2 linked regions of the Bradyrhizobium diazoefficiens genome follow. The main gene of each other region encodes a partner of the protein of the gene in region 2 in a complex. Links are inferred from orthologs where the notes say so. Each region holds a gene or a part of one and is shown on either strand. Other genes may lie near its edges. The genes, in order: tldD and JJE66_RS05355.

What was found.
Region 1: the proteins of JJE66_RS05355 (region 2) and tldD are in contact, whole or in part, in a solved structure (PDB 5NJ9), measured with the Escherichia coli proteins. The link is inferred for Bradyrhizobium diazoefficiens from one-to-one orthologs.

The regions. Positions count from the first base shown.
Region 1 is NZ_JAENXS010000001.1:1,710,273-1,724,316, reverse strand. Bases 6,462-9,288 are described here. They hold tldD (metalloprotease TldD), read right to left. Parts: upstream 8,676-9,288; coding sequence 7,248-8,675; downstream 6,462-7,247. Other genes in these bases: JJE66_RS08085 (DUF433 domain-containing protein), read left to right, coding at 9,286-9,288; JJE66_RS08090 (hypothetical protein), read left to right, coding at 8,930-9,226; lepB (signal peptidase I), read right to left, coding at 6,475-7,251; JJE66_RS08105 (MmcQ/YjbR family DNA-binding protein), read right to left, coding at 6,462-6,465. Outside these bases: JJE66_RS08135 (acetyl-CoA C-acetyltransferase), read left to right, coding at 1-126; JJE66_RS08130 (FAD-dependent oxidoreductase), read left to right, coding at 310-2,523; glutathione transferase GstA, read right to left, coding at 2,613-3,227; JJE66_RS08120 (MarR family winged helix-turn-helix transcriptional regulator), read left to right, coding at 3,354-3,851; JJE66_RS08115 (glutamate--cysteine ligase), read left to right, coding at 3,951-5,321; JJE66_RS08110 (PAN domain-containing protein), read left to right, coding at 5,434-6,012; more of JJE66_RS08105, read right to left, coding at 6,127-6,461; more of JJE66_RS08085, read left to right, coding at 9,289-9,510; JJE66_RS08080 (DUF5615 family PIN-like protein), read left to right, coding at 9,507-9,839; JJE66_RS08075 (invasion associated locus B family protein), read right to left, coding at 9,853-10,398; coxB (cytochrome c oxidase subunit II), read left to right, coding at 10,846-11,700; ctaD (cytochrome c oxidase subunit I), read left to right, coding at 11,789-13,414; JJE66_RS08060 (heme o synthase), read left to right, coding at 13,477-14,044. UniProt on the Escherichia coli protein: Metalloprotease involved in CcdA degradation. Suppresses the inhibitory activity of the carbon storage regulator (CsrA).
Region 2 is NZ_JAENXS010000001.1:1,108,983-1,123,127, reverse strand. Bases 38-2,965 are described here. They hold JJE66_RS05355 (TldD/PmbA family protein), read left to right. Parts: upstream 38-763; coding sequence 764-2,167; downstream 2,168-2,965. Other genes in these bases: JJE66_RS05350 (3'(2'),5'-bisphosphate nucleotidase CysQ), read left to right, coding at 2,154-2,965; JJE66_RS05360 (DUF6101 family protein), read right to left, coding at 38-484. Outside these bases: more of JJE66_RS05360, read right to left, coding at 1-37; more of JJE66_RS05350, read left to right, coding at 2,966-2,969; JJE66_RS05345 (DUF4170 domain-containing protein), read left to right, coding at 3,030-3,272; JJE66_RS05340 (lysophospholipid acyltransferase family protein), read left to right, coding at 3,269-3,982; JJE66_RS05335 (3-deoxy-D-manno-octulosonic acid transferase), read left to right, coding at 3,945-5,303; lpxK (tetraacyldisaccharide 4'-kinase), read left to right, coding at 5,296-6,312; JJE66_RS05325 (hypothetical protein), read left to right, coding at 6,520-6,825; JJE66_RS05320 (DUF2093 domain-containing protein), read right to left, coding at 6,842-7,069; JJE66_RS05315 (dienelactone hydrolase family protein), read left to right, coding at 7,252-8,076; JJE66_RS05310 (hypothetical protein), read left to right, coding at 8,360-8,509; xseA (exodeoxyribonuclease VII large subunit), read right to left, coding at 8,682-10,304; JJE66_RS05300 (alpha/beta hydrolase), read left to right, coding at 10,441-11,451; JJE66_RS05295 (hypothetical protein), read left to right, coding at 11,448-11,999; JJE66_RS05290 (transcriptional regulator), read left to right, coding at 11,999-12,298; JJE66_RS05285 (hypothetical protein), read right to left, coding at 12,900-13,478; JJE66_RS05280 (DUF3606 domain-containing protein), read left to right, coding at 13,640-13,828; JJE66_RS05275 (hypothetical protein), read left to right, coding at 13,833-14,145.

The sequences.
Region 1 (14,044 bases), 590 kb from region 2 along the record:
GCCACCGGCGCGATGATTTTGGGCACCGTGCTCGACGAGCTCGAGCGCACCGACAAGTCCACCGCCCTGGTGACGCTCTGTATCGGCGGCGGCATGGGTACCGCGACGATTATCGAGCGGGTGTAACGAGCTGCCGTAGGGTGGGTTAGCCCTGCGGATGCGCGAAGCGCAGTTCGCTCGGCGTAACCCACCTCTTCTGTTTCCGCGGAGAAAGACAGCGGCGGGTTAAGCCTTCGGCTAACCCACCCTACGAAATCCCCATCAACCGCCGCGCCTGACATCGGCTGCCGGCACCGAGGAGCAACCAACATGGCTTACAAGAATTTCAAGGTTGAGACCGATTCCGACGGCATCGCGCTCGTCACCTGGGACATCCCGGGACGTTCGATGAACGTGCTCGACGAGACCTCGACCAGCGAGCTCGACGCGATCGTCAAGGAAACCACGGCCGACGCCGCGGTGAAGGGCGTCGTCATCACGTCGGCGAAGGAAGCGTTCTGCGCCGGCGCCGATTTGTCCATGCTCGAGGGCATGAACCAGGCCTACGCCAAGGAGCTCAAGGAGAAGGGCGAGACCGCCGCGAACCAGATGCTGTTCGACCAGGCCCGCCGCTTCTCGCAGGTGCTGCGTTCGATCGAGACCTCCGGCAAGCCCTGGGCGGCCGCCATCAACGGTCTTGCGCTCGGCGGCGGTTTCGAGATCACGCTGTGCTGTCACTACCGCGTGGCGGCGGAGAATCCCAAGACGCGCCTCGGCCTGCCCGAGGTCAAGGTCGGCTTGTTCCCCGGCGCCGGCGGCACGCAGCGCGTGCCGCGGCTGGTGCCGCCGCAGGACGCGATGACCATCTTGCTCAAGGGCGATCCAGTCACCGTCGAAAAGGCCAAGGCGTTGAACCTCATTCACGCCATCGTGCCCGCCGCTGATCTCGTCAAGGCCGCAAAAGACTGGATCAAGGGTGGCGGCAAGGCCGTCGCGCCCTGGGACGAGAAGGGTTTCAAGCTGCCCGGCGGCCCGGTGTTCTCCAAGGCCGGCATGATGATGTTCCCGGCCGGCAACGCGATCTATCGCCGCGAGACCTACGACAACTATCCGGCCGCGCGCGCGATCATGAGCTGCGTCTATGAGGGCCTGCTGTTGCCGATCGACGCGGCGCTTCGCGTGGAATCGCGCTACTTCACCTCGGTGCTTCGTTCGAAAGAAGCGGCAGCGATGATCCGCAGCCTGTTCCTGTCGATGCAGGAGCTCAACAAGGGTGCACGACGTCCGAAGGACATTGCCCCGACCAAGGTGAAGAAGATCGCCGTGATCGGCGCCGGCTTCATGGGCGCGAGCGTCGGCTACGTCTCGGCCCGCGCCGGCCTCGACGTCGTCCTGATCGATCGCGACCAGGAGAGCGCCGACAAGGGCAAGGCGCATGCGCAGAAGGTGATCGAAGACCAGATCAAGAAGGGCCGCGCCAAGCCGACCGATGCCGAAGCGCTGCTCGCGCGCATTACGCCGACCGCGGACTATGCGGCCCTGAAGGACGTCGACCTCGTCATCGAGGCCGTGTTCGAGGACCGCAAGGTCAAGGCTGATACCTTTGCCAAGGCGCAGGAGCATATGAAGCCCGACGTGGTCTTTGCGTCCAACACCTCGACGCTACCGATCGCCTCTCTGGCCGAGAGCTTCAAGGATCAGGGCAAGTTTGTCGGCATCCACTTCTTCTCGCCGGTGGAGAAGATGATGCTGGTCGAGATCATCAAGGGCAAGAACACCGGCGATCTCGCGCTGGCGACCGCGCTCGACTATGTCCGCCAGATCGGCAAGACGCCGATCGTGGTGAACGACTCCCGCGGCTTCTTCGCCAATCGCTGCGTCGGCCGTTACGTCGCCGAAGGCAACGAAATGTTTCTGGAAGGCGTGCCGCCGGCGATGATCGAGAACTGCGCCAAGATGGCCGGCATGCCGGTCGGCCCGCTCTCGCTGTCCGACGAGGTCGCGCTCGACCTCGGCCTCAAGATCATGAAGGCGACGGAAACCGACCTCGGCCCCAACGCCATCAACTCCGATCAGAAGAAGCTGATGGTGGAGATGGTCGAGACGCAGGGCCGTCTCGGCCGCAAGAACAGCAAGGGCTTCTATGACTATCCCGAGAAGGGCAAGGGTCAGAAGAGCCTGTGGCCGGGCCTCTCGGCGCTGCAGCCGAAGCAGCTCGATCCCGACACGCTCGATGTCGAGGAGCTGAAGCAGCGCTTCCTGGTGGTGCAGGCGGTGGAAGCTGCGCGCACGGTCGAGGACCACGTCATCACCGATCCGCGCGAGGCCGATGTCGGCTCGATCCTCGGCTTCGGCTTCGCGCCGTTCACCGGCGGCACGCTGTCCTATATCGACTTCATGGGCACCAAGACCTTCGTCGAGCTCTGCCACAAGCTGGAAGCCAAGTACGGCTCGCGCTTCACGCCGCCGAAGCTGCTGGAGGAGATGGCCGCCAAAGGGGAAACCTTCTACGGCCGCTTCGCGCCGAAGAAGGCGGCCGCGTAAGGCCTCATTCGACGCGTCTCACGCAGTTGTGACAACAAGAAAGGCCGGATCAATCGATCCGGCCTTTCGCAGTTTCATCGAGCTTCGTCTCAGGCGGCTTGTGCGAGCCCTTCCTTTTTCAAAGCTTCCTGCACCTTCGGCCGTGCCGCGACCCGGGTCTTGTAGGCGATGAGATGGGGCATCGCCGAGAGGTCGAACTTCATCCGGTCGCCCCAGGTCAGCATCGTGAAGAGATAGCCGTCGGCGACCGAGAACTGCTTGCCCATGAGGTAGTCGCGGCCGGCGAGCTGGCTATCGATATATTTCAGCTTGCCCATGACGCGATCCTTGAAAAATGCCTTGGCCTCATCGTTCAGGGCCGGCGCGAACAACGGTCCGAAGCTCTTGTGCACCTCCGAGGTGAGGAAGTTCAGCCATTCGAGCAGCTTGTACCGCTCGGAACTGCCGTGGGCCGGCGCCAACGCCTTGGCGGCGGCCTGGTCGGCGATCATCTGGACAATGACCGGGCCTTCGGTCACGATCTCACCGCTGTCGAGGCCCAGCGCCGGGACCTGACCCTTCGGATTCACCTTCAGATAGTCGTCACCATTCTCGAGCTTCTTGGCCCGGAGATCGACCTTGACCAGCTCATAGGGCAGGTCGGCCTCCAGGAGTGCGATATGCGGGGATAGCGAGCAGGCGCCGGGCGAGTAATACAGTTTCATGGAATTTCCTCCTCTTTTGACTTGGCCGGGGTGAAACTACGCCTACATGCACTTGCATGAAATAGTCAAGATTGATGCAGGTGCATCGAATGAGGTAAGAAGCGGGCGATGAGTTTGAGCGGGACCATGAAACGTAAACCATCGACCGAGGCAACCAGTGCCTGGATCCGCCTGATGCGGGTGCAGAGCCGTGTGCTCGACTGCGTCGAGCAGGACCTGAAGAAGGCCGGTTTCCCGCCGCTGGCCTGGTATGACGCGCTGCTCGAATTGTCGCGCGCGCCCTCCGGCGAGCTGCGGCCGGTGGAGCTCGAACGGCAAATGCTGATCCCGCAATACTCGACCTCGCGGCTGATCGATCGTCTGGTCGACGAGGGGCTCGCCTCCCGGCGCGAATGCAAGATCGACAAGCGCGGTCAGTTCGTCGAGATCACGGAGGCCGGCCGCGAGTTGCAGAAGCGGATGTGGGGCGCCTACTCGGCTGCAATCGAGAAATATGTCGGCTCGAAACTGTCCGATGCCGATGCCGTCAAGCTCAGCGGTCTGCTCGACCGGCTGGGTTGCTCGTGCGGTGAGATGAAACTGCCGCCCGTCGTCAACGTCAACGAAAGCTCGCCGTCGCGATGATCTCGCGGCAAACCAGCACGTCCGCGCGCCCGGTGGGTTCGCGGACCATCCCCGTCACCCGCGCGCATTCGATCGAAGCGCTTTTGAGTAGAGTTTGATATGGCGCGAGACCAGATCGACATGACGCCGCTGCAATCGCGTGACGAGCTCGTCGCGTGGTTCGAGGCCGGCTGCAAGGACCCGTCCGAATTCCGCATGGGCACCGAGCACGAGAAGACGCCGTTCACGCTCGAGGGCCACCGTCCGGTGCCCTACGAAGGCGCACGCGGCATCGGCGCGTTGCTCGAGGGCATGAAGCTCCTGCTCGGCTGGGAGCCAATCATGGAGAAGGGCAACATCATCGGCCTCTATGACGTCACGGGTGGCGGCGCGATTTCGCTCGAGCCCGGCGGACAGTTCGAGCTCTCCGGTGCGCCGGTCGAGAACGTGCACCAGACCCAAAGCGAGCTGATGGCGCACTTAGCTCAGGTGCGCGAGATCGCGACCCCGCTCGGCATCGGCTTCCTTGGCCTCGGCATGACGCCGTCCTGGTCGCGCGCCGACATCCCGATAATGCCCAAGGGCCGCTACAAGATCATGACCAATTACATGCCGAAGGTCGGTCAATACGGCCTCGACATGATGTACCGGACCTGCACCGTGCAGACCAATCTCGACTTCTCCTCGGAAGCCGACATGGTCAAGAAGCTGCGCGTCTCGCTGGCGCTGCAGCCGGTCGCGACCGCGTTGTTCGCCAACTCGCCGTTCACCGAAGGCAAGCCGAACGGCTTCCTGTCCTTCCGCTCCGAGATCTGGCGCGACACGGATAACGCGCGCGCGGGCATGATGCCGTGGGCGTTCGAGGACGGCATGGGCTTCGAGCGCTATGTCGACTATGCGCTCGACGTGCCCATGTATTTCGTCAAGCGCGGCGACGATTACATCGATGTGTCGGGCTCCTCGTTCCGCGCCTTCTTCGATGGCCGCAACAACAATCTGCCCGGCGAGCGCCCCACTCTGTCGGACTGGGCTAACCATCTCTCGACGATCTTCCCGGAGGTGCGGCTCAAGCGTTATCTCGAGATGCGCGGCTCCGACGGCGGCCCGTGGGGACGGCTGCCGGCGCTCTCGGCATTCTGGGCCGGACTGCTCTATGACGATGTGTCGCTCGACGCCGCCTGGGACATGGTGAAGCACTGGACCGCGCCTGAGCGCCAGGCCCTGCGCGACGACGTGCCGCGCTTCGGCTTCAAGGCGCGGATCAAGGACCGCTATCTCTTTGAGATCGCCAAGGAGTGCCTCGTTCTGGCACATGCGGGCCTGCGTCGCCGCGGTCGCATCGACGCGATCGGCCGCGACGAAACGCGGCATCTGGAGCCGCTTGATCGCATCATCGATTCCGGCCGGACGCCGGCCGAGGAGATGCTCGAGAAGTTCAACGGCGGCTGGAACGGCTCGGTGGAACCAGCCTACAGGGACTACGCGTTCTAGTTCATTGGACCACGATCAGGATTTAGGCCGTTCATCGCCCATACAGGTTTGCGGCGATCAAATGACCAGCTGAAAAACCTGAGCGCCGTCAATAAACTCGAAAGCTGTTCCGATGGGGAAGGGCCGCCTGCCTGGGGCCGTCATGGCAAAGGTCTCGGCAAGCGTCGTGGCCTGCGTTACGTTGCTTTCGCTCGTGTTTGCGAGCGGGCCTGCACGTGCCCAGACGGCGTTCGACCGGCCCGGCGGCGATTATTTCAACACGCCGGTCACATCGGGTGATCCCGCGGATTGTGCGCTGCTCTGCGAGCGCGATCGCCGCTGCCGCTCGTGGAGCTTCAGCTATCCCGACATCGACGGCGCCGCGGCGGTGTGCTGGCTCAAGAATACCGTGCCGCCGCGGGTGCCAGGCAGTTGCTGTATCTCCGGCGTGCGCGGCGCCGGCGTGATCGAGCCGCGCATCGAGGGCGTCGAGACCTCGATCGATCGTCCCGGCGGCGATTTGCGCAGTTTCGAGCTCAAGGACGGCGAGAGCGAGGACGCCTGCAAGGCGGCCTGTACCGCCGACAACAAGTGCCGCGCTTTCACCTACGCCCGTCCCGGCTACACGGGCCGCGGGGCGCGCTGCTTCCTGAAAAAGGACATCAAGCCGCCGCGGCGGAAGGCCGGCTTCACGTCGGGAGTGGTGCGGTAGGGTTCGCCGTACGCCGGACGCGTAGGGTGGATTAGCCGAAGGCGTAATCCGCCGCTTCTGTCGCCGCGGAGATCAAAGTGGTGGGTTACGCTTTGCTAACCCACCCTACACATCTCACTCCGCATCATGCTTTGCGCGGGCCGCTTTCGATGCGAGCACACTCCAGCGCCGTCGCAGGAACGGCTCGACGATCGCGCGTTTCGCCTTGGACAGGCGGATCAGCACGATCGGATGGTCGGCGTAATGATCGGTGAAATGGAAAATCTTCGGCTGGCTCTCGACCAGCATCGCGCGCTCGTCGATCGGCACATCTGGCATCACCAGGCTGTCGCCATCCTCTCTCAGGCGCGCCAGCATCTTCTTGCGCACCTTCAGAGCGGGCGTGCCGTAGGAGGTGCCGTCCTCGACCTCCGGCCACGTCAGCGCAAATTTTCTGACGTCGTCGAAGGTCATGAGACCGGCTCAATGCACGGCGGTGAAGAACCGCGCCAGCCGGAAGCCGGAGAGCCAGGTCCACACCGGCTGACCGCGCATGCCGAGATCCCAGGAGCCGAGCACGGCGTCCGCACGGCCGACCAGATTGTCGACCGGCAGCAGGCCGACGCCGCCGGAGCGCAACGGCACGCGGCTGTCCGCCGAATTGTCTCTGTTATCGCCGAGCACGAACAGGTGGCCGGCGGGTACCGTCACTTCCGGCGTGTTGTCGAGCGGGCCATTGTCGCGCATCTTGAAGATCAGGTGCGAGACGCCGTTCGGCAGCGTCTCGACGTAGCGGTAGGCGGGCTCGCTGCCGCCATTGTCGTCCTCGGCGGCACCAACGCCGTCGGGCTTCAGTTCGGCGGGACGGTCGTTGATGAAGAGCTGACCCTGCCGCATCTGGATGCGGTCGCCGGGAAGGCCGACGACGCGCTTGACCCAGGCCTGCGAGCGATCGCCGGGCCAGCGGAACACCACGACATCGCCTGCCTTTGGCGTCTCCGCGAAGACGCGGCCTGTTTCCGGCAGGTTGATCTGGATGGGCAGCGACGAGGTGCCGTAGCCATAGGGGAATTTCGAGGCGAGCAGGGCATCGCCGATCAACAGCGTCGGCTCCATCGAGCCCGACGGCACGTAGAACGGCTCGGCAAGCGCGCCCTTGGCGATGAAGACGGCGGCGACGATGCCGGCGAGCTGCACGAGCTGGCCGGCCCAGCCGCTGCTCTTTCGCTTGGCGGTGACAGTTCCTTTTTCCACGCTCATGCGCCCGTTCCACCCACAGTAATGCGTTCCATCAGAAGCGACGGCTGGCCGACGCCGACCGGCACGCCCTGGCCGTTCTTGCCGCAGGTGCCGATCCCGGTATCGAGCGCGAGGTCGTTGCCGATCATGCGAATGCGGTGCAGGTCGGTCGGCCCGTTGCCGATCAGCATGGCGCCCTTCAAGGGCGCGCCTAACTTGCCGTTCTCGATCTTGTAGGCCTCGGTGCACTGGAACACGTACTTGCCCGAGGTGATGTCGACCTGTCCGCCGCCGAAATTCGCGGCCAAGACGCCGTTCTTCACCGAGGCGATCATCTCGGCCTGCTCGCGGTCGCCCGCGAGCATGTAGGTATTGGTCATGCGCGGCATCGGCACATGGGCATAGCCCTGGCGGCGGCCGTTGCCGGTCGGCTTCATGTTCATCAGGCGCGCGTTCTGGCGGTCTTGCATGTAGCCGACCAGAATGCCGTCCTCGATCAGCACGGTGCGGTTGGTCGGCGTGCCCTCGTCGTCAATCGAGAGCGAGCCGCGGCGCGAGGCAATGGTGCCGTCGTCGACCACGGTGACGCCCTTGGCTGCGACCTGCTGACCCATCAGGCCGGCAAACGCTGACGTTTTCTTGCGGTTGAAATCGCCTTCCAGACCATGGCCGACCGCTTCATGCAGCATCACGCCGGGCCAGCCGGCCCCCAACACGACGTCCATCTCGCCGGCGGGGGCGGGAATCGACTCCAGATTGACCAGGGCCTCGCGCAGCGCACCGTCGGCGGCATCGCGCCAGTTCTTGCTTTGGATGAATTCGGCATAGCCGGCACGGCCGCCATAACCCTTGCTGCCGCTCTCCTGGCGATCGCCCTGTCCAGCGACGACCGAGACGTTGACGCGCACCAGCGGGCGGATGTCGCGATAGCTTTCGCCGTCGGGCCGCAGGATCTCGACGACCTGCCAGGTCGCGCCGAGGCTGACACTGACCTGCCGTACCCGCGGGTCCTTGTCGCGCAGATAAGCGTCGATCTCGGCGAGCAGTTTGACTTTGGTCTCGAAGCCCGGGGCATCCAGCGGATTGTCGTCGCCATAGAGCCGCACATTCGTGCGCGGGGGCGGAGCCGCAAAGCTTCCGGAATAGCCGCCGCGGACGGCGGCGACCGCATCGGCGGCGCGAATCAGCGCCGGCAGCGATACGTCGGAGGAATGCGCGTAGCCGACCGCATCGTCCTTGACGGCGCGAAGCCCAAAACCCTGAGAGGTGTCGTAGGTCGCCTGCTTCAGCCGCCCATTGTCGAACATCAGCGCTTCGGTCTGGCTGTATTCCAGGAACAATTCGCCGTCGTCGGCGCCGGCAAGCCCGCGCGCGACCTCGTGGCGAACCTGGTCGCGGTCGAGATTGGCGCGGTCGAGCAGGGAGGTTGTTGCAGGGTTGGTCATCGATCACCCATTGTCGGAGACATGTTCGGCAAGATAACGGCTTCCCGGCCGTTCGGCGAGAGGGCGGACCGTCACATTACCGAAACGACATGATTGAAATCATTGCGATATCGGATATTCATCCCGAAAGCCTCCGGGCGACGACGGCTTCGGACCGCCGCGGATCAATTTCAAACGATCACCTTAAGCCGATCTTGAAGAGTCCCAGGTATATCGTGGGCGTGCCTGCTCCGGCGGTCTGCGAGACGCGACGCATGTGGAAGCTCATCCTGCCGCTGGTCGATTTCATTGACCGGTATCAAGGCCTCATCATTGGCTTTGCTGTGCTGGCTTCGGTCCTGCTCCTCAATCAGATCATCTACCGCCTGTTCTGGAGCTCTTATCCCTCGCGTGACGACTATCTTGCAGCTCACCCCGGCTGCGCCACGACGGATGGCGTTGTCTGCGCGACATGCCGGCAGAAGGCCGCCAGCATGCCCGTCCAGGGAAGCGGCCGCATCTTCCGCTGCACCTGGTGCGACATGGACCTCTTTCGCGTCGACAGGGCGTGAAGAGCTGTCGAGGGGGACACCGATGGTGCTGCCCTCCGATTAATGCTATGGTTTAAGCTATGGACTATCGGGACATCATCTCCATCGAGCCCGGCAAGCGCGGAGGCCGACCGTGCATTCGCCATATGCGAATCGCCGTGGCGGACGTGCTCGGCTGGTTGGCTGCGGGGCAGAGCCATGCCCAAATCCTCGATGATTTCCCTGAGCTGACCGAGGACGATATCCGGGCGTGTTTGGCTTATGCGGCTGACCGCGAGAGGCGGCTGGTCACTGCGCCGATATGAAGCTTCTGTTTGATCAGAATCTCAGCTTCAAGCTCTGCCAGATGATTGCCGACCTCTTTCCAGACTCCAGCCATGTCCGACTGCTTGGCCTATCCGAAGGCGCGGATCGCGCGCTTTGGGATTTTGCCAAGGCAAATGGCTTTTGCATCGTAACGCAGGATGTCGACTTCGCCGATCTTGCCGGCTTATTGGGGGCTCCGCCCAAGGTGATTTGGCTGCGAGCCGGTAATCAGACGATGTCGGCCATTGCAGAGTTGCTGCGACGTCAAGCCGAGACGATCCGATCGTTTCAGGACGCCGCCGCAGCAGCTTGTCTCGAGATCTACTAGGTCGGCCGTCGCCCTACGGCAGCTTGTCATATCCCTCGCCGAGCCCGTTCAGGCTGAGCGGGAAGCCGATGCCTTCTTCCGGCGTCTCGAAGATGATGAAGGTCGCGGTCTTGGCGCTGCGGAGCTGGCCGAGCAGCTTGTCGTCCATAACGACCTCGGCGACGCAGCCGTTGGGCAGGCAGCGGACGAAACCGGCGCGGCCGACATCCTGGTTGTCGAGCTTCAGCCCGAGGCCGGAGGGCAGCAGCACGCCGAGGGGGGCGACCACGCGCATCAGGCGGCTCTTCTGGTCGGCGGTCTTCAGTACGATGACCGTGAGGCCGGCGTTGGAGCGGTCCTCTGCCACGACGCTCTGGATCAGGGCGCATTGCTCGGCCTGGGCGCCGGGCGGGGTATCGCAGCGAATCTGCCAGTCGCCATGGACGGAGCGCACCGCGCCCTGCGCATGGGCGGCGCCGGGCAAGAACACGAACATGGCAAGGAAAAGGGCGGCGGCCAGGAGGCCGATCAGCGCCTTGATGCCGTCATCCGGCCTCGCCATGCATCTCGAAAGCCCCATCGGGGTCGGTCCCTTTGCTCGCCTGGGTCGCTCGCGCTGGTGGACTGATACGGGAATGACGGCGGCTTGAAGGCAATTCCCAAGCAAATCCCGCGCCGCCTTGGCTCGCCATCGCCGACACGAATCAAGTTCCTGCGCGATTGTCCGCCAGTGCCTAACGCGGGCAATTCCGCTGTCAAGCCGCGGCATCCCGGGAAACGGTATTTTTGTCTGATGTTGCTGGGAAATATCTTGCGGGTGATGGGAGGCAGACCAAGCCCAAGACTGCATTGCGATAGATCAAGAATTATGGTTTGAGAGGCTTGATTTCGGCGTTTGAGCGATCTGGCCCAATTCCTCTTAGAGGTATTCTTGAGCGGCGTTTCGTTGGACGGGCGGGTCGAATAAGCATTTCCCGGAAATAGGGGAATGCACCTGGGGTGATTTCGTAAGGGGAGCGCGAACGGCATGAGGATGTCGATGGGTCGGGTGGGCCGGCATTTGCTGGGAATGGCCACCATCGCCTTGGTGGCGGCTGGCATCACGCTGGCGACGGGCGGCGCGGCGTTCGCCGAGCTCGGGCAGCCGCAGCCGTGGGAGTGGCACCTTCAGGCCTCCGGGTCTCCGGTGATGGACAATATCGTCTGGTTCCACAATTTCTTGTCCGTGCTCATTATCGTGATCACGCTGTTCGTGCTGGCGCTGCTCGTGGCCGTGGTCGTGAAGTTCAACGCGAGGGCCAATCCGGTGCCGTCGCGGACCACCCACAACACGCTGATCGAGGTGGCCTGGACGCTGGTTCCGGTGCTGATCCTGGTCGGCATCGCGGTGCCGTCGTTCCGCCTGCTGTTCCTCGAGCTCGACGTGCCGAAGGCGGATCTGACCATCAAGGCGACTGGCAAGCAGTGGTACTGGTCTTACGCCTATCCGGACAACGGCAAGTTCGAGTTCGACTCGCTGTTGGCCCAGGACAAGCAGCCCCGGCTGCTCGGCGTCGACAACGAGATGGTCGTGCCGGTCAACAAGGTGATTCGCGTCCAGGTCACCGGCGCCGACGTCATCCACGCCTTCGCGCTGCCGGCTTTCGGCGTCAAGATCGACGCCATTCCGGGGCGGCTGAACGAGACCTGGTTCAAGGCGACGAAGACCGGCATGTTCTACGGCCAGTGCTCGGAGCTCTGCGGCAAGGACCACGCCTTCATGCCGATCGCGATTCGCGTGGTGAACGATCAGGAGTTCGCCTCCTGGGTCGAAACGGCGAAGAAGAAATATGCAAGCGGCGGCACCAGCACTTTCGCCTCCGCGGCCGGCCCGACGCAGTAGGCGTCGGGTAACGGTTTGAGGGGACCGAAAGCGACATAATGGGCGGGACCTCCGAAGGTCCGAACGGGACGCAAGGCAGGATTTGAAAATGGCAACCAGCGCAGCAGCACACGGCGATCACGCGCAAGACCACGGACACGACGAGCACGCCCATCCGACCGGATGGCGGCGCTACGTCTATTCGACCAATCACAAGGACATCGGCACGATGTACCTGATCTTCGCGGTCATCGCCGGTATCATCGGTGCCGCGTTGTCGATCGCGATCCGTGCCGAGTTGATGTATCCGGGCGTGCAGATATTCCACGAAACGCACACCTATAACGTCTTCGTGACCTCCCACGGCCTGATCATGATCTTCTTCATGGTCATGCCCGCGATGATCGGCGGCTTCGGCAACTGGTTCGTGCCGCTGATGATCGGCGCGCCGGACATGGCGTTCCCGCGCATGAACAACATCTCATTCTGGCTGCTGCCGGCCTCGTTCGCACTGCTGCTGATCTCGTCCTTCGTCGAGGGCGAGCCGGGCGCCAACGGCGTCGGCACCGGCTGGACCATGTACGCGCCGCTGTCGAGCACCGGTCATCCCGGCCCGGCCGTCGACTTCGCGATCCTGTCGCTCCATCTGGCGGGCGCGTCCTCGATCCTCGGCGCGATTAACTTCATCACCACCATCTTCAACATGCGCGCGCCGGGCATGACGCTGCACAAGATGCCGCTGTTCGTGTGGTCGATCCTGGTGACGGTGTTCCTGCTGTTGCTGTCGCTGCCCGTGCTCGCCGGTGCGATCACCATGCTGCTGACCGACCGCAATTTCGGCACCAGCTTCTTCGCGCCCGATGGTGGCGGCGACCCCGTGCTGTTCCAGCACCTGTTCTGGTTCTTCGGTCATCCCGAGGTGTACATCCTGATCCTGCCCGGCTTCGGCATGATCAGCCAGATCGTCTCGACCTTCTCGCGCAAGCCCGTATTCGGCTATCTCGGCATGGCCTACGCCATGGTCGCGATCGGCGGCATCGGCTTCGTGGTGTGGGCGCACCACATGTACACGGTCGGCATGTCGTCGGCGACGCAGGCCTATTTCGTCGCCGCTACCATGGTGATTGCGGTGCCGACCGGCGTGAAGATTTTCTCCTGGATCGCCACGATGTGGGGCGGTTCGATCGAGTTCCGTGCCCCGATGATCTGGGCGGTGGGCTTCATCTTCCTGTTCACGGTCGGCGGCGTCACCGGCGTCGTGCTGGCGAACGCGGGCGTCGACCGCGTGCTCCAGGACACCTACTATGTCGTCGCGCACTTCCACTACGTGCTGTCGCTCGGCGCCGTGTTCGCGATCTTCGCGGGCTGGTACTACTGGTTCCCGAAGATGTCGGGCTACATGTACAACGAGACGCTGGCGAAAGCGCATTTCTGGTTCACCTTCGTCGGCGTCAACATGGTGTTCTTCCCGCAGCACTTCCTCGGCCTGTCGGGAATGCCGCGCCGCTATGTCGATTATCCCGATGCGTTCGCCGGCTGGAACCTGGTCTCCTCGATCGGCTCCTACATCTCGGGCTTCGGCGTGCTGATCTTCCTCTATTGCGTGCTCGACGCCTTCATGAAGAAGGTGCCCGCGGGCGACAATCCCTGGGGTGCCGGCGCGACCACGCTGGAATGGACGCTGTCCTCGCCGCCGCCCTTCCACCAGTTCGAAGTGCTGCCCCGCGTGCAGTAATCAAAACGCCTGCGGCGCCCGAGACGGGCGCCGCAGCTCTATAACGAAGCGAGTTGAATTTAGTGTCCGTCCTCGATCAGAATGCCATCAACATCAATCCCCGCATCTCCGAAGCGGAGGTCGGCGATTACATCGCGCTGCTCAAGCCGCGGGTGATGTCGCTCGTGATCTTCACCGCGGTGGTCGGAATGGCGATGGCGCCGGGGCACTTCCACCCCGTGCTTGCGATCACCTCGCTGCTCTGCATCGCCGTCGGCGCCGGCGCTTCCGGCGCGCTCAACATGGCACTCGAGGGGGACATCGACGCCAAGATGTCGCGCACCGCGAACCGCCCGATTCCACGCGGCCGCATCACCCGGCCCGAGGCGATGGCGTTCGGCATGACGCTCGCCTTCTTCGCGGTGATGACGCTCGGCATCCTCGTCAACTGGATCGCGGGCGCGCTGCTCGCCTTCACCATCTTCTTCTACGTCGTGATCTACACGATGGGCCTGAAGCGCTGGACCGCGCAGAACATCGTGATCGGCGGTGCTGCCGGCGCGCTGCCGCCGGTGGTGGCCTGGGCTTCCGTCACCGGCACGGTCGACGTCGAGCCGCTGCTGCTGTTCGCCATCATCTTCTTCTGGACGC
Region 2 (14,145 bases):
GGACGGGCAGCTCGCGCGCCATGGCGGTGCGACGGCGCATCAGGAATTTCGGACGGCGGGCGCGGATCGCGTTGGCGCGTCGACGGCGGGCCGCGGGCTTCCGCGCGCCTTCGTCGAGCTGCGGCAGCGCGAAGAGGTCGCTCCAGATCGCCCAGGCTTCAGTGAGTTCGTCGCCATCGGCGCTGACCAGCAGCGGCACGGAGAGCGAGGGATCGCGATGGACCAGGACGAGGGTCTGCGCCTCGTCATTGCCGCGCAACGCGACGCCGGTGAAGTCGCTGACGCGGACGTTGATCGCCATCTGCATGCCGCGAACGGCACGGCGCAGCACCACGCGTTCGCGATGAAGCTCGATTTGCCTGGTGTAGCCGTCGGCGCGCGGGTCATGCGCATCGAAGCGGACCGGAAGGGAAAGAGGGTCGAGCCGCAGAGAGCGGCTCGACCCGGCGGGGTTGGCCCCGCATGTTGCTGTTTGACGCCTCACGGCTTTCGTTCTCCCCGCCAGGATTATGTTCCCGGTCGATGCGAGGACCTTAGCGCGGCCCGCTTCCGAAACCGCTTAAAAAGGCTGGTTAACCCAGCGTCACCGCCCGCCATGATTGACAAGACCTTGGCGCGCATGATTGACGGGACGTTGCGTGAGAGCCGCGAATCTGAGCTTTTTGCGGGTTGAATACGCTTGAAGTCCGCACCATTTGGGCACATCTGGTGCTCAGGGCCCGTCTCGCCCCGAAACCTCCCGCGCCCCAACAGGATTTCGTTTGTGAACCCTTCACCAAGCTCGACGCTTTCGCCCCAGGATTCGTCCAAAGCCAATCGCGACCTGTTCGATCAGTCCGCGCTCTCGGATCTCGCTCAGCGGCTGGTGGAGGCGGCCAAGCGTGCCGGCGCCGATGCGGCCGATGCGGTCGCGGTGCGCGGCATCTCGCAGGGCGTCGAGGTGCGTGACGGCCGCGTCGAGGAATCCGAGCGGTCCGAGGGCGACGATGTGGGCCTGCGCGTTCTGGTCGGCCGGCGCCAGGCGGTGGTCTCGACCAACGACGCCAGCGGCGATGCCGTGACCAAGCTTGCCGAGCGCGCGGTGGCGATGGCGCGCGTCGCGCCCGACGACAAATATGTCGGCCTCGCCGATCCCGCGCTGCTCGCGCGCGACTTCCCCGATCTCGATCTGCTCGATCCCGATGTGCCCGCCACGTCCGAGCTCGAGCGTCGCGCGCTCGAAGCGGAGGCTGCGGCGCTCGGCGTGAAGGGCGTGTCGAAATCCGGCGGCGCTTCCGCCTCCGCCGGCATGGGCGGCATGGTGCTGGTGACCAGCACGGGCTTCCACGGTTCTTATCTGCGTTCCAGCCAGGGCATCTCGGCGACCGCGATCGTCGGCGAAGGCACCGGCATGGAGCGCGACTACGATTTCACCTCGGCGCCGCATGGTGCGGATCTGCTGTCTCCGGAGATTGTCGGCCGCTCCGCCGGCGAGCGCACCGTGGCGCGCGCCAATCCGCGCAAGGTCGAGACCTGCAAGGTGCCGGTCGTGTTCGATCCGCGCGTGGCGGGCTCGCTGGTCGGCCATGTCGTCGGCGCCATCAACGGCGCCTCGATCGCGCGCAAGACCAGCTTCCTGAAGGACAAGCTCGGCCAGCAGCTGTTTGCGAAAAACATCCGCATCATCGACGATCCCCTGCGCAAGCGCGGCCTGCGCTCGCAGACCTTCGACGCCGAGGGCGTCGCGGTGAAGAAGATGGCGCTGATCGACGAGGGCGTGTTGACGACGTGGCTGCTCGATTGCGCCACCGCGCGCGAGCTCGGCCTCACCACCACCGGCCACGCCCATCGCGGCGTCTCGTCCTCGCCGTCGCCGGGGCCCTACAATCTGCACCTCGAGCCCGGCACGCCAACGCCGGCCGAACTGATCGCCGACATCAAGCAGGGCTTCTATATCACCGACCTGATCGGCTCCGGCGTCAACGGCGTCACCGGCGATTACAGCCGCGGCGCCTCCGGCTTCTGGATCGAAAATGGCGAGCTCACCTATGCCGTGAGCGAGGTCACGATCGCGGGCCATCTGTTCGAGATCTTCAAGTCGATGCAGCCGGCCAACAATCTCGAGTTCCGCTACGGCATTAATGCGCCGACGGTGCGTATCGAGGGTTTGACGCTTGGCGGACGTTGACGCGCGCTTCTTCGAAACCATCCTGACGCGCGACGCTTCGCTGCTGCAAGACACGGTGCGGGACGCGGGCGCGCTCGCAAAGTCGATGTTCCGCACCGAGCTGAAGACATGGACCAAGGGCGCGTCCTCGCCGGTCTCGGAAGCCGACATCGCCGTCAACGATCTGCTGGAAGCACGGCTGCGCGGCGCCACGCCGGATTATGGCTGGCTCTCGGAGGAGAGCGCCGATGATTCCACGCGGCTGTCCCGGCGGCTGACCTGGGTGGTCGATCCCATCGACGGCACGCGCAATTATCTGGGCGGCCATGACGAATGGTGCGTCAGTGTGGCGCTGGTTGAGGACGCCTCGCCCGTGCTTGCCGCGGTGTTCGCGCCTGTTACCGGCGAGTTCTTCTTCGCCGCCCGCGGCCAAGGCACGACCCTCAACGGCGCAGCCGTGCGGGCGGCGCCGGGGACCGCGCTCGACTTCGCCCAGGTCGCCGGCCCGAAGCCGATGGTCGAGCGGCTCAACGCTACCGGCGGCGAGATCAAGCTGCATCCGCGAATCGGTTCGCTTGCGCTCCGGCTCTGCCGGGTCGCCCATGGCGGGCTGGATGCGGCTTTTGCGGGCGGCAACAGCCACGATTGGGACCTTGCGGCGGCCGATTTGATCGTGCAGGAAGCGGATGGTAGGATGAGCGACCTCTCCGGAGATCCCATCCTCTATAATCGTCGGGAAGTGACGCACGGGGTGCTGGTGGCAGCGGGACGCGATCGTCATGCGAGCATTGTCGCGCATTTTCGAAACCGTCCCTTGGCCTGAGCGCTGTCGTCGTGCTTGTCGAACACTGCTTTGCCGGGCAGCCCGTTAGGAACCGAACCCATGCCAGATAGTGCCCCGCAACAACTGCTTCATCTCGTCATTGGCGGTGAGCTGCTCGATCTCGAGCACAATACCTTCAAGAATCTCGACGACGTCGAAATCGTCGGCCTCTATCCGAACTATGCGGCCGCTCACGTCGCCTGGCGCGCCAAGGCGCAGAGCACGGTCGACAATGCGCAGATGCGCTATTTCATCGTCCATCTCCACCGGCTGCTCGACCCGAATCAAGAACCGGCACGTTGAAAAAACTGCTTCGCAACACGCTGCGGAGCAGCTGGTTTCAGCGTGCCGTCGGTTTCCTGGCGGCCGAATATCTGCGTCTGGTCTGGCGGACCAACACATTCACGTTCGATCCGCCCGACGTCTATGACATCGTCGAACCGCAGATCCCGGCGATCTTCGCCTTCTGGCACGGCCAGCATTTCCTCACCCCCTTCATCAAGAACAAGGACTCTTACAAGGCCAAGGTCCTGATCTCCCGGCATCGCGACGGCGAGTTCAATGCGATCGCCGTCGAGCGGCTCGGCATCGGCCTGATTCGCGGGTCCGGGGATCACGGCGGCGCGTTCCATCGCAAGGGCGGGGTCGGCGCCTTCAGGGAAATGGTGTACACGCTCCAGGACGGTTGTAATGTCGCGCTGACCGCCGATGTTCCCAAGCGCTCGCGCGTGGCCGGCCTCGGCATCATCATGCTGGCACGGGAATCGGGGCGACCGATCATGCCTTTCGCGATGGCGACCAGCCGCTTCATCCGGCTCAAGAACTGGGACCGCACCACCATCAATCTGCCATTCGGGCGGGGTGCATTGGTCGGCATCAAGGAAATCCACGTGCCGAGCGATGCCGATGCCGCCACCATGGAAGCACTGCGGCTGGAGCTGGAAGATACGCTGAACGAGGCCACCCGCCGCGCCTATGCGCAACTCGGCCGCCCGGGACCTGCAGATGGCTAGCTCGCGTCCCAAGAATCGGCCAATGACGCTGCCAATGACGCTACGCATGTACCAGCGGCTGGCCTCCGGCCTGGTGCCGCTCGCGCCTGCGCTGATCAAGCGGCGGCTGAAGCAGGGCAAGGAAGATCCCGCGCGCGTCGGCGAGCGGCGGGGCCTGTCGCAGGACGTGCGGCCGCATGGCCCGCTGGTCTGGATCCACGGCGCCAGCGTCGGCGAGGTGCTGGCGGCGGCGGCGCTGATCGAGCGCTTGCGCGATCTCAACCTGCGCATCCTGCTCACCTCGGGCACCGTCACCTCCGCGGCCGTCGTGGCCAAGCGTTTCCCGCCCGACGTCATCCATCAATACGTGCCATATGATTCCCCCCGCTACGTCGCGCGCTTCCTCGACCATTGGAAGCCGTCGCTGGCGCTGTTCATCGAATCCGACCTGTGGCCGAACCTGATCCTGGCCGGCGCCGCACGTCGCGTGCCGATGGTGCTGATCAACGGGCGGATGTCGCCGCGCTCCTTCCCGCGCTGGCGCCGGATGCACGGCACCATCTCGGCGCTGCTGTCGCGCTTCGACATCTGCCTTGCGCAGTCGAAGACCGATGCCGAACGTTTCTCTGCGCTCGGCGGCCGCGACGTCGTCGCCACAGGCAATCTCAAGCTCGACGTGCCGGCGCCGCCGGCCGATCCCGCAAAGCTCGAGCGGCTGATGGCGATGACGCGCGGGCGCCCCATCATCGTCGCAGCCTCGACCCATCCGGGCGAGGACGAGATGCTGGTCGCCGCGCATCGCAACCTCGTCGGTTTCTTCCCGCAGCTGCTGACCGTGATCGTGCCGCGGCATCCCGATCGCGGCTCCTCGATATCAGGCTTGATCACGGCGTCCGGCCTGAAGCCCGCATTGCGCTCGCGCGATGAGCCGCTCTCGGCCACCACCGATATCTATGTCGCCGACACCATGGGCGAGCTTGGCCTGTTCTACCGCCTCTCGCCGATCGTGTTCATGGGTGGGTCACTGATCCGCCATGGCGGACAGAATCCGATCGAGGCGATCAAGCTGGGCGCGGGCATCGTCCATGGTCCGCACGTCTTCAATTTCGCCGATGTCTACGAGGCGCTCGATGGCAGCGGCGGCGCGCGCCGGGCCGACACGCCGGAGGCGCTGGTCAAGCAGCTCGGCCTGTTGCTGGCCGAGCCGACCGTGCGCGACAAGATGCAGCGTGCAGGCACCAATGTGGTCGCGCAGCTCGGCGGCGCGCTCGATCGCACCATGACGGCGCTCGAACCGTATCTGATGCAGTTGCGGATCGAGATGGGAGCCGCCAATGCGTGAGCCGGCCTTCTGGTACCGGCCGCGTTCCCCGAAGTCGCATCTCCTCAGCCCATTGGGCGCGCTCTATGGCGCCATCGCCGCACGCCGCATGGCGCGCAGTGGTTTTGACGCCGGCATCCCCGTGCTCTGTGTCGGCAATTATCATGTCGGCGGCGCCGGCAAGACGCCGACCGTGCTGGCGCTGACCAGGCTCTTGCGCGAACTCGGCGAGACGCCGGTGGTGCTTAGCCGCGGGTATGGCGGACGCCTGCAGGGCCCGGTGATGGTCGATCGCGCGCGCCACACCGCAGCCGATGTCGGCGACGAACCCCTGATGATGGTGCGCGACGTGCCGGTCGTGGTGGCACGCGATCGCGTCGAAGGCGTCGCGCTGGCCAAGTCGCAAGGCGCCACCGTGATCCTGATGGATGACGGCTTCCAGAACCCGCACCTCATGAAGGACGCCTCGCTGATCGTGATCGACAGCGAGCGTGGTCTCGGCAACGGCAAGGTGTTTCCGGCAGGCCCGCTGCGCGCACCGTTGAAGGCGCAGCTTTCGCGCACCGACGCGCTGGTGCTGATCGGCGACGGCCACGCCGCGGACGATGTCGCCGCCGAGCTTGCCAGGCGCGACAAGCCGGTGCTGCGCGCGCGCCTGAAACCGGATCCAGCCTCGGTCGCGCAACTCTTCGGCAAGCCCGTTTTCGCCTTCGCCGGCATCGGTGATCCCGAGCGCTTCTTTCGCACGCTGCGGGCCAGCGGCATCGAGGTCGCGCGCACGCGGCCCTTCGCAGACCATCACATGTTCTCGCGCGACGAGCTCGCCGCGCTCGCTGCTGATGCCCGGCGCGAGCAGCTCATGCTGGTGACGACGGAGAAAGACCTCGCGCGCCTGCGCGGTCGCGAGGGCGTGCTGGATGGCATCGTGCCGTTCGCGGTCCAGCTCGAATTCGACGATCCCGCCACGCTCCGCCGCGTCATCAGCGACCATCTCTACAAGGCGCGCGAGCGGCGATTCAGCGCGCGATGATCTCGTAGGGTGGGTTAGCCCTGCGACTGCGCGAAGCGCAATTGCCGGGCGTAACCCACCAACTTCGTCCCGCATTCGCTGAAGCATGGTGGGTTACGCCTAGCGGACTGCGCTTCGCGCAATCCGCTGGTCTAACCCACCCTACGGCATCGCTATTCAGCCGATATTCATCGCAGGTCTCCTATCGGTTTCAGACAGGAGAATGCGATGAAATTTCCCTCCGCGGCCATTGCCGCCAGCCTTGTGTGTCTGATTGTTGCGCCGGTGTTTGCACAAACGACGCCGGCTCCCGCGGCTCCCTCCACGGTGCCGGTTCCCGCGACCAAGCGCGTGACGTGTCTCGGCGCGACGCAAAGTCTGAAGGGGCAGGACAAGCGCGACCAGATGCAGCTCTGTATGGCGCAGGCGCGGCTCGATTGCCTGAAGCAGGCGATTGATCAGAAGGTCGTCGGCGCAGCGCGGAAGAGTGCGATCAAGACTTGCCTGGGCGGGGATGGCGCCGAACAGCAATAGAAGCGAGGACGAGGCGTCACATCTGCGGCTTTGGCGCGTTCGGAAAGTGCCGCTGCAGCACGGCGCCGGGCGTGGCGTAGGCTTCCTGCAAATCCACGCTCCAATATTTCAATTCGTCGAGCGGGATCCGCGTGTCGGTGATGGCGCAGCGCACGAAGGTCCCCGGCGAGATCACGCGGAAATCGCCGTCGAGATATTGCACCTGCGCTTCGCCATTGCCCGAGGGGCCGAACTTGTTCAGCACGGTCGAAAGTCTCCGTGGAAGGGCCCCGCTTGGGAAAATCTCGCAGGGCACGATGTGTTGACTGGATCTAGCATAAATAGGGTGGCTTGTCCGCCCGTTAAACCCACCGGTTTGTGATGTTTTGCCGCCGTTTCCGCATGATAGTTCTGGAGGCCGTGCGGCACCTCTTGCAACGGACTCCGATGCGCCTTCGACTAACCGCCCTGTTCCTGACATTGCTGATGTCGGCTTCGCACGCGGCGCCGGCGCCGCAGCAGGTCGAGATTCCGCTCTCCTCCGGAATCCTGCACGCGCAGTTGTTCAAGCCCGATGGCGCGGGCCCGTTTCCGACCGTGATCGCGCTGCACGGCTGCGGCGGCCTCGGTGGTCATTCCGATCCCGTGCAGCCGCGCTATCGCGACTGGACCGAGCGCCTGCTCAAGGCCGGTAATGCCGTGCTGCTGCCCGATAGCTACGGCTCGCGCGAGCTCGGGCCGCAATGCCGCGTCAAGGATTTGCACGTCAAGGCGCGGCGCGAGCGCGTCGCCGACATCGCGGCATCGCGCGCCTGGCTGATGAAGCAGACCTGGGTCGCGCGCAGCCGCGTCAGCCTGGTCGGCTGGGCCAATGGCGCCAGTGCGCTGCTCTGGGCAGTGCGACCGCAGAGCGCGGCGCGCGACGCGAGCCCGGATTTTCGCGCCGCGATCGCGTTCTATCCGGATTGCCGGATCTCCGCAGGCCTTGGCTGGAGCACGCGGGTGCCGACGCTGGTGCTGATCGGCGCCAACGACGACGTCTCGTCGCCGCCGGCCTGCCGCCAGATGGTGGACGGCGCGCACGGGCGCAGTGCGCTCGCGCGCATCGTGGTGTATCCCGGCGCCTATCACGATTTCGACCGTGCCAACACGCCGCTGCATGCAGCTGGCGCCAGCACCGATGCCGCTGCGCCCGAGCGCGGCCATCTCGGCACCGATGCCGAGGCGCGCGCGGAGTCGCAGAAGGAAGTCGCGGAGTGGCTGGCGCGGTAGCGCGGATCAGCTGACCATCGCGCCGTAGCCCGGATGGAGCGCAGCGAAATCCGGGAAGGTCTCAAATTGTGGCACGATCCCGGATTGCGCTGCGATCCATCCGGGCTACGCATTCAGCCCAAGCGGGGCCGCCCGAGGAACAAGGTGAGGCAGACAGCCCCGCATCGACCACCGCCCTGCACGGCATGATGGCCGACCGGGAAACTACGGGTCACGCGTCAAGCGGGTTTCAGCAGGTCTCTGCGCCTTAGTTCGACCATGATGTCGGCTAAACGCATCGGACATGCGCAATCGCATCGTCCTCTTCTCCACCGCACTGGTCGTCTTCACCGTCGCGGTCTTCCTGTTCGAGGCCCAGGCCGGCGCACCCATGCGCGCGCCGGACCATTGCGGCTTCTGGACCACGATGGATGCGGGATTGTCCTGCCGGTAGGGCTACGCTCTCCCTTCCCGTCGTCCCGGCGAAGGCCGGGACCCATACCGCGGAATCTATCGATTGCGAGAGGTAGAAGTACCGAGCCACTACCCTTCGCAACACTCCTCCTATGGTTATGGGTCCCGGCCTTCGCCGGGACGACAGCGAGAATGGGGCGACGCCCTCGATCTCAAAACAAACTGCCCTGATCCACCGGCTTGCCCATGCGCCTCAGTGCGGGCTTGGCGTCCTGCGCGGCGGACTTCGGTTGCGATGGCGCGCGCTTCGCCGCCGGTGCTGGGCGATCGGCATCCGCAGTTGCGCCGACACGGCCGTCCGCGAACTCGATCTCGACGCGTGCGCCGGGACCGACGCTGTCAGCCGCATGCAGGGGATGACCGGCCTCATCGCGCACCAGCGCAAAGCCGCGCGCGAGCACGCCGCGATAGGACAACGCGGAGAGCAGCTTGCCGCTGTTCTCGACGCGGGCATCGAACCGTTGCAGCAGCGTCACCAGCGCGCGATTGGCGCGCTCAGCGAGGCGATGCGCGCGCTCGCGCTGGCGGGCAATCGCGTTGCGCTGCGCCTGCGCGTTGGAAAGTTTTGAGGCGCGCAAGCGAACCTCCAAGCCGGCGAAGCGGTCGCGACGCTGACGCAACAGCGAGCGCGCCGACAGGCCGAGCCGTTCGCCGCACACGGTGAGGCGGTGATCGGCCTGCGCGATCTGGCCATGCAAGACCCGCAGCGTCAGCTTGGCGCCGGCGGCGGTGAACCTGCGGAAATGCGCATGCGTGTTGGCCTTGAGACCGCGGGGCAGGGACGCGCCCGCATTATCCAGCCGTTGCCGCGGGATCGCCAGCAGATCGCCGGCGGCCGGCAGCGCGCGTGCGGCGGCGCGTAGCTCGCTGCGTCGGTGCTCATGGCCACGCTGCCAGCAGGCGCGGGTGCGCCGCGCGAGATCGGCGACCTCGACAAAGAGATCGCTGCGCACCGGCACCGCCATCTCGGCGGCCGCCGTCGGCGTCGGCGCGCGCTTGTCGGCGACGAAATCGATCAGCGTGATGTCGGTCTCGTGGCCCACCGCCGAGATCAGCGGGATCATGCTCTCGGCCGCGGCCCGCACCACGATCTCCTCGTTGAACGACCAGAGGTCCTCCAGCGAGCCGCCGCCGCGCGCGACGATCAGCACGTCGGGCCGCGGAATCTTGCCGCCCGGGGCAATCGCGTTGAAGCCGCGGATCGCGGCTGCGACCTGCTCGGCCGAGCCTTCGCCCTGCACTTTCACCGGCCATACCAGCACGTGACGCGGAAAGCGGTCCTCGAGCCGGTGCAGGATGTCGCGGATGACAGCGCCGGTCGGCGAGGTCACCACGCCGATCACCTCCGGCAGCCAGGGCAAGAGCTGCTTACGCGCCTCGTCGAACAGCCCCTCGGCGGCGAGCTTCTTCTTGCGCTCCTCCATCAGCGCCATCAGCGCGCCGATGCCGGCCGGCTCCAGTGCCTCGATCACGATCTGGTACTTGGAGGAGCCCGGATAGGTCGTGAGCTTGCCGGTGGCGATGACCTCGAGCCCCTCCTGGGGCTTGAAGCGCATCCGGCCGTGCACGCCCTTCCAGATCACCGCCTCGATCTTGGCGCTCTCGTCCTTAAGCGCGAAATAGCAATGGCCGGAGGAATGGGCGCCGCGAAACCCGGAGATCTCGCCGCGGACGCGGACATGGCCATAGGTGTCCTCCACCGTCCGCTTCAGCGACTGGGAGAGTTCGGAGACGGTGAATTCGGGCGCGTTGTTCAGTTGTTCCGCAGGCGGCATCGCAAACGATTCGGCGTTTTGGGGTCAGACCCGCTGTTTAAGGATTTTCGCCGCGCGGCGCCAATCCGGGGATTGATCAGAAGAGTACTCTGTAATATAGAGTAATCTATTGATCCTGAGTTCGAGGGAGTTGGCCATGGCGATGCAGTTGCTGCGAGGTGTTCTGGGCTTGCTGAAATGGGGCCTGTGCGCGGTCGGCGCGGTGGCGCTGCTCCTGACCGCCCTGATCGCGATGCCGCTGGAGCGGCCTGCCGAGATGCGATCGGTCTCGGACTCGGCCAAGGGCATCGACTGGGCCACTCTCCCGGCGCTCGAACGCTTCCAGGCCCGCGACGGCACCTGGCTCGGCTTCCGCCACTACGCCTCGAAGGGGGCGGACACCGGTCGCGGAGCGATCTTCATCCACGGCTCGTCCGGCTCATCAGCCACGGTCAATCACGCGCTGACCTATGCGATCGCTGCGCACGGCGTCGAGACCTGGGCGCTCGACACGCGCGGCCACGGTGCCTCCGGCACGCGCGGCGATATCGGCTATGTCGGCCAGCTCGAGGACGACCTCGTCGATTTCGTCGCTCATGTCCGCAAGAGCGCGCCGGACCTGCCGCTGACCCTGGTCGGCCATTCCGCCGGCGCCGGCTTCTCGCTCAGGGTCGCGGCGACGCCGATCATCCAGGACCTGTTCGTCCGCACCGTGCTGGTTGCGCCTTATCTTGGCTATGACGCACCGACCAACAGGCCGCATGCCGGTGGCTGGGCCAACGCCGACCTGCCGCGCTTCTTCGCGCTCGCCACGCTCCGCAAGCTCGGCATCGATTGCTGCGCGCAGCTGCCGGTGCTCGCCTTCGCGGTGCCGGCGAATTCGGCGAAGTACCTCACCTCTACCTATTCCGATCGCCTGATGCGCAATTTCGCCACCCACGGCTATCGCCTCGATCTCGCCTCGGTGACGCATCCGATGACGATCTTCGGCGGCGCCGAGGACGAGATGATGATCTCGGACAAATACGCAGAGACCGTGCAGGCCATCAAACCCTCCGTCGACGTCAAACTGATCGAGGGCGTCAACCACATGGGCATGGTTACCAATCCGAAGGCGGTCAATGCGATCGCCGAGGACGTGGCGACGCGCGGGGCAGGGCAGTCATGATCGACAGCCAAGAGGCGTCCGCAGCGCTCGCCGATATCGACGACATCGTCCAGCGCGTGAAGCAGTCGCAGCTCTACGAGCTGGCGAGTCTTGCGGCCATGTGGTGGGGCGTGCTGGTCTTCGCCGGCAATTTGGTGACCTGGCTCTGGCCGGTCTACGCGGTCTACGCATGGCCTGCCGTCGACATATTGGGTGTCGGTGGACTGGTTGCGGTCCGATGGCTCGCTCCATCGCAAGCGCATGCAGCGAGCTTCGACGTCAGGCTTCCGCTGGTCTTCGTGCTGTTCTTTGCGTTCGGCTATATCTGCACCAACGTGCTTGGTCATTTCGGCCCGCGCCAGCTCGGCGCGTTCTGGCCGATTTATTTCATGCTGTTCTACACACTCGCCGGTCTCTGGTTCGGCACCGCGTTCGTGGCGATCGGGCTTGTCATCACAGCGCTGACGCTGATCGGCTATTTCTATATCGGCGAGGCCTTCCCGCTCTGGATGGCCTTCGTCAACGGCGGCGGACTGATCGTCGGCGGCCTCTGGATGCGGCGGATCTGATGGCCGAGCTCGACGACATCATCCACCAGCCGCTGCGGCTGAAGATCATGGCGGCGTTGAACGCACTCCCCGTGTCCGCCGGCCTGGAGTTCTCGCGACTGAAAAAACTCACCGGCGCCACCGACGGCAATCTCGGCGCCCATATCGAGACCCTGGCGAAGGCGGGGTACGTCTCGGTCGACAAGGCCTTCGTCGGCAAGAAGCCGCAGACGACCGTGACCGCCACCGCCACCGGCCGCGGCGCCTTCGCGCGGCATGTGGCGACGCTGCAGGAGATCATTGCGGGGAGGCAGGTTTAACTTCTGCGATGCCGATGTTGCGCCCTCTTCCCCTTGTGGGCAGGGCAATCGCATATGGATCTCACGAGGATTGTCCGCGGTCTTGCTCCCGCCTCTCCCGCTTGCGGGAGAGGCCGACGCGCCCCGGGCGATGCGAAGCATCGTCCCGCGCGCGGCGGGTGAGGGTTCTCGCCACGCAGGGACATCCTCGGCAATCCCTGACAATCCCGACGCGGAGACACCCCCACCCCAGCCCTCCCCCGCAAGCGGGAGAGGGAGGCCAGTGCCGATGCCGCCGCATCGTGCACACCCATCGAGATCGCTATGATCTCCGTGATCGCTCCGGAGGAGTTGGCGCGGCTGGGCTTGAACCCAGCCGACTTTGATCGCCCCGTGCGAACCGCTTGGCTAGGCAATCGCGCTTAGCAGCCGCGGCAGATGCTCTTGATCTTCTTGTCCGGCGCCTTGTCGGCGGGATCGCGAAGCGGGTCATTGGCAGGCCTGGTGGAGTTGGGTTGGCCTGTCGCGGTTGTGACGGGACGCGTGTTCTGCCGTTTGTGTTTGGCCTCAGCAGGATCGTTGAACGCAATTGCTGCGATGAAAACGATGCACACGCTGCAATTTAACAGTTTTTGCAAATCTTCCCCACGATTTTATCAGCGCGATTGTTCTCTTGATCGATCTTGTCGTCACTGCCCTTTTCGTCCGCCGTCATCGGCCTGCCGATGCCGCCCGCGGGCGCCGCGCCTTGTGCGTTCGCGGGCGAACCCGCAGGGGCTGCCGTACCGGCAGTGTTCGTGCCGGGCGCCGCTCCCGTTGTCAGTCCATTCCCGTTCCCTGTTCGAAGATTTGCATCGGACTGGGCAGGCGAGGGATTGTTGACGTTGCCGTTCGCAACGTTTCCCGTGGCCGCTCTATTGTTAAGGTCAGGAGCCGTCGTCGAGTTCGCATTTGCACCGGTACCTGCGGTACCGGTCCCTGCTGAACCGGATGGAGATGTTGCGGCTGCACCCGCCGTCCCTGAAGAGGAGGCTGCGCCTCCCTCCCGCGCCACCACCTGAAGATGATCCTCCGCCTGCGCCCCTCCACCACCACCACCACCACCACCACCTCCTCCTCCGCCTCCTCCACCACCGCCTTGAGCGAACGCGGAGCAGGGAATGACAACAGCCAGGATAAGAGCCAAACGGGAGATGTTCATGATAGCGCTCCTTTTGAGCAATCAAGCCATCCGTTATCAGGACGTTCCAATTCGCGTCTCGCCGCCAGCAGCGCGTCTCAGTTCGCGCTTTCGTCACAGCGCGGAAAAGGCGCTCGGAACCGGGCGACTCGTTTCCGCGTTGCGCCATGAGGAGGAGTGTCATGGCTGGGAAGGCAAAGGAGCAAACCACCCGCAGGTGCAAGCTGGACCGCAGCCGCGTCGCTGGCGGGCAAGATTACGAAGTCCGATACGAGGCCAGGAAAACGGGACGCTCAGCCTCGGCCGTAAAGAAGGCGGTCAAGAAGGTCGGCAACAGCCGCAAGAAGGTGGAGAAGGGGCTAGGGCGATAGTCCCATGTCGCAGCCATCGTCAGGCCCACTGCCATCGCGGCTACGCCAATACATCGAGGCATTGGGGCCTTACCAGTCCTTGGTGCTGCTTCTCATCCCGGCCAGCATCGTCGAGCCCTTGAAGCTCGGTGCTGTGGCGATTGCGGGCAAAGGGCATTGGATCACCGGCACCGCCGCTCTCGTTTGCGCCTACGCGGCTAGTCTGTTTCTGGTCGAAAGACTGTTCAGGATTGTTCGCCCGAAGATTCTCACGCTGCCGTGGTTCGCTCGTCTCTGGAACTGGCTGCTCTCTTTGCGCGCCAACGCTCTCGGTTGGC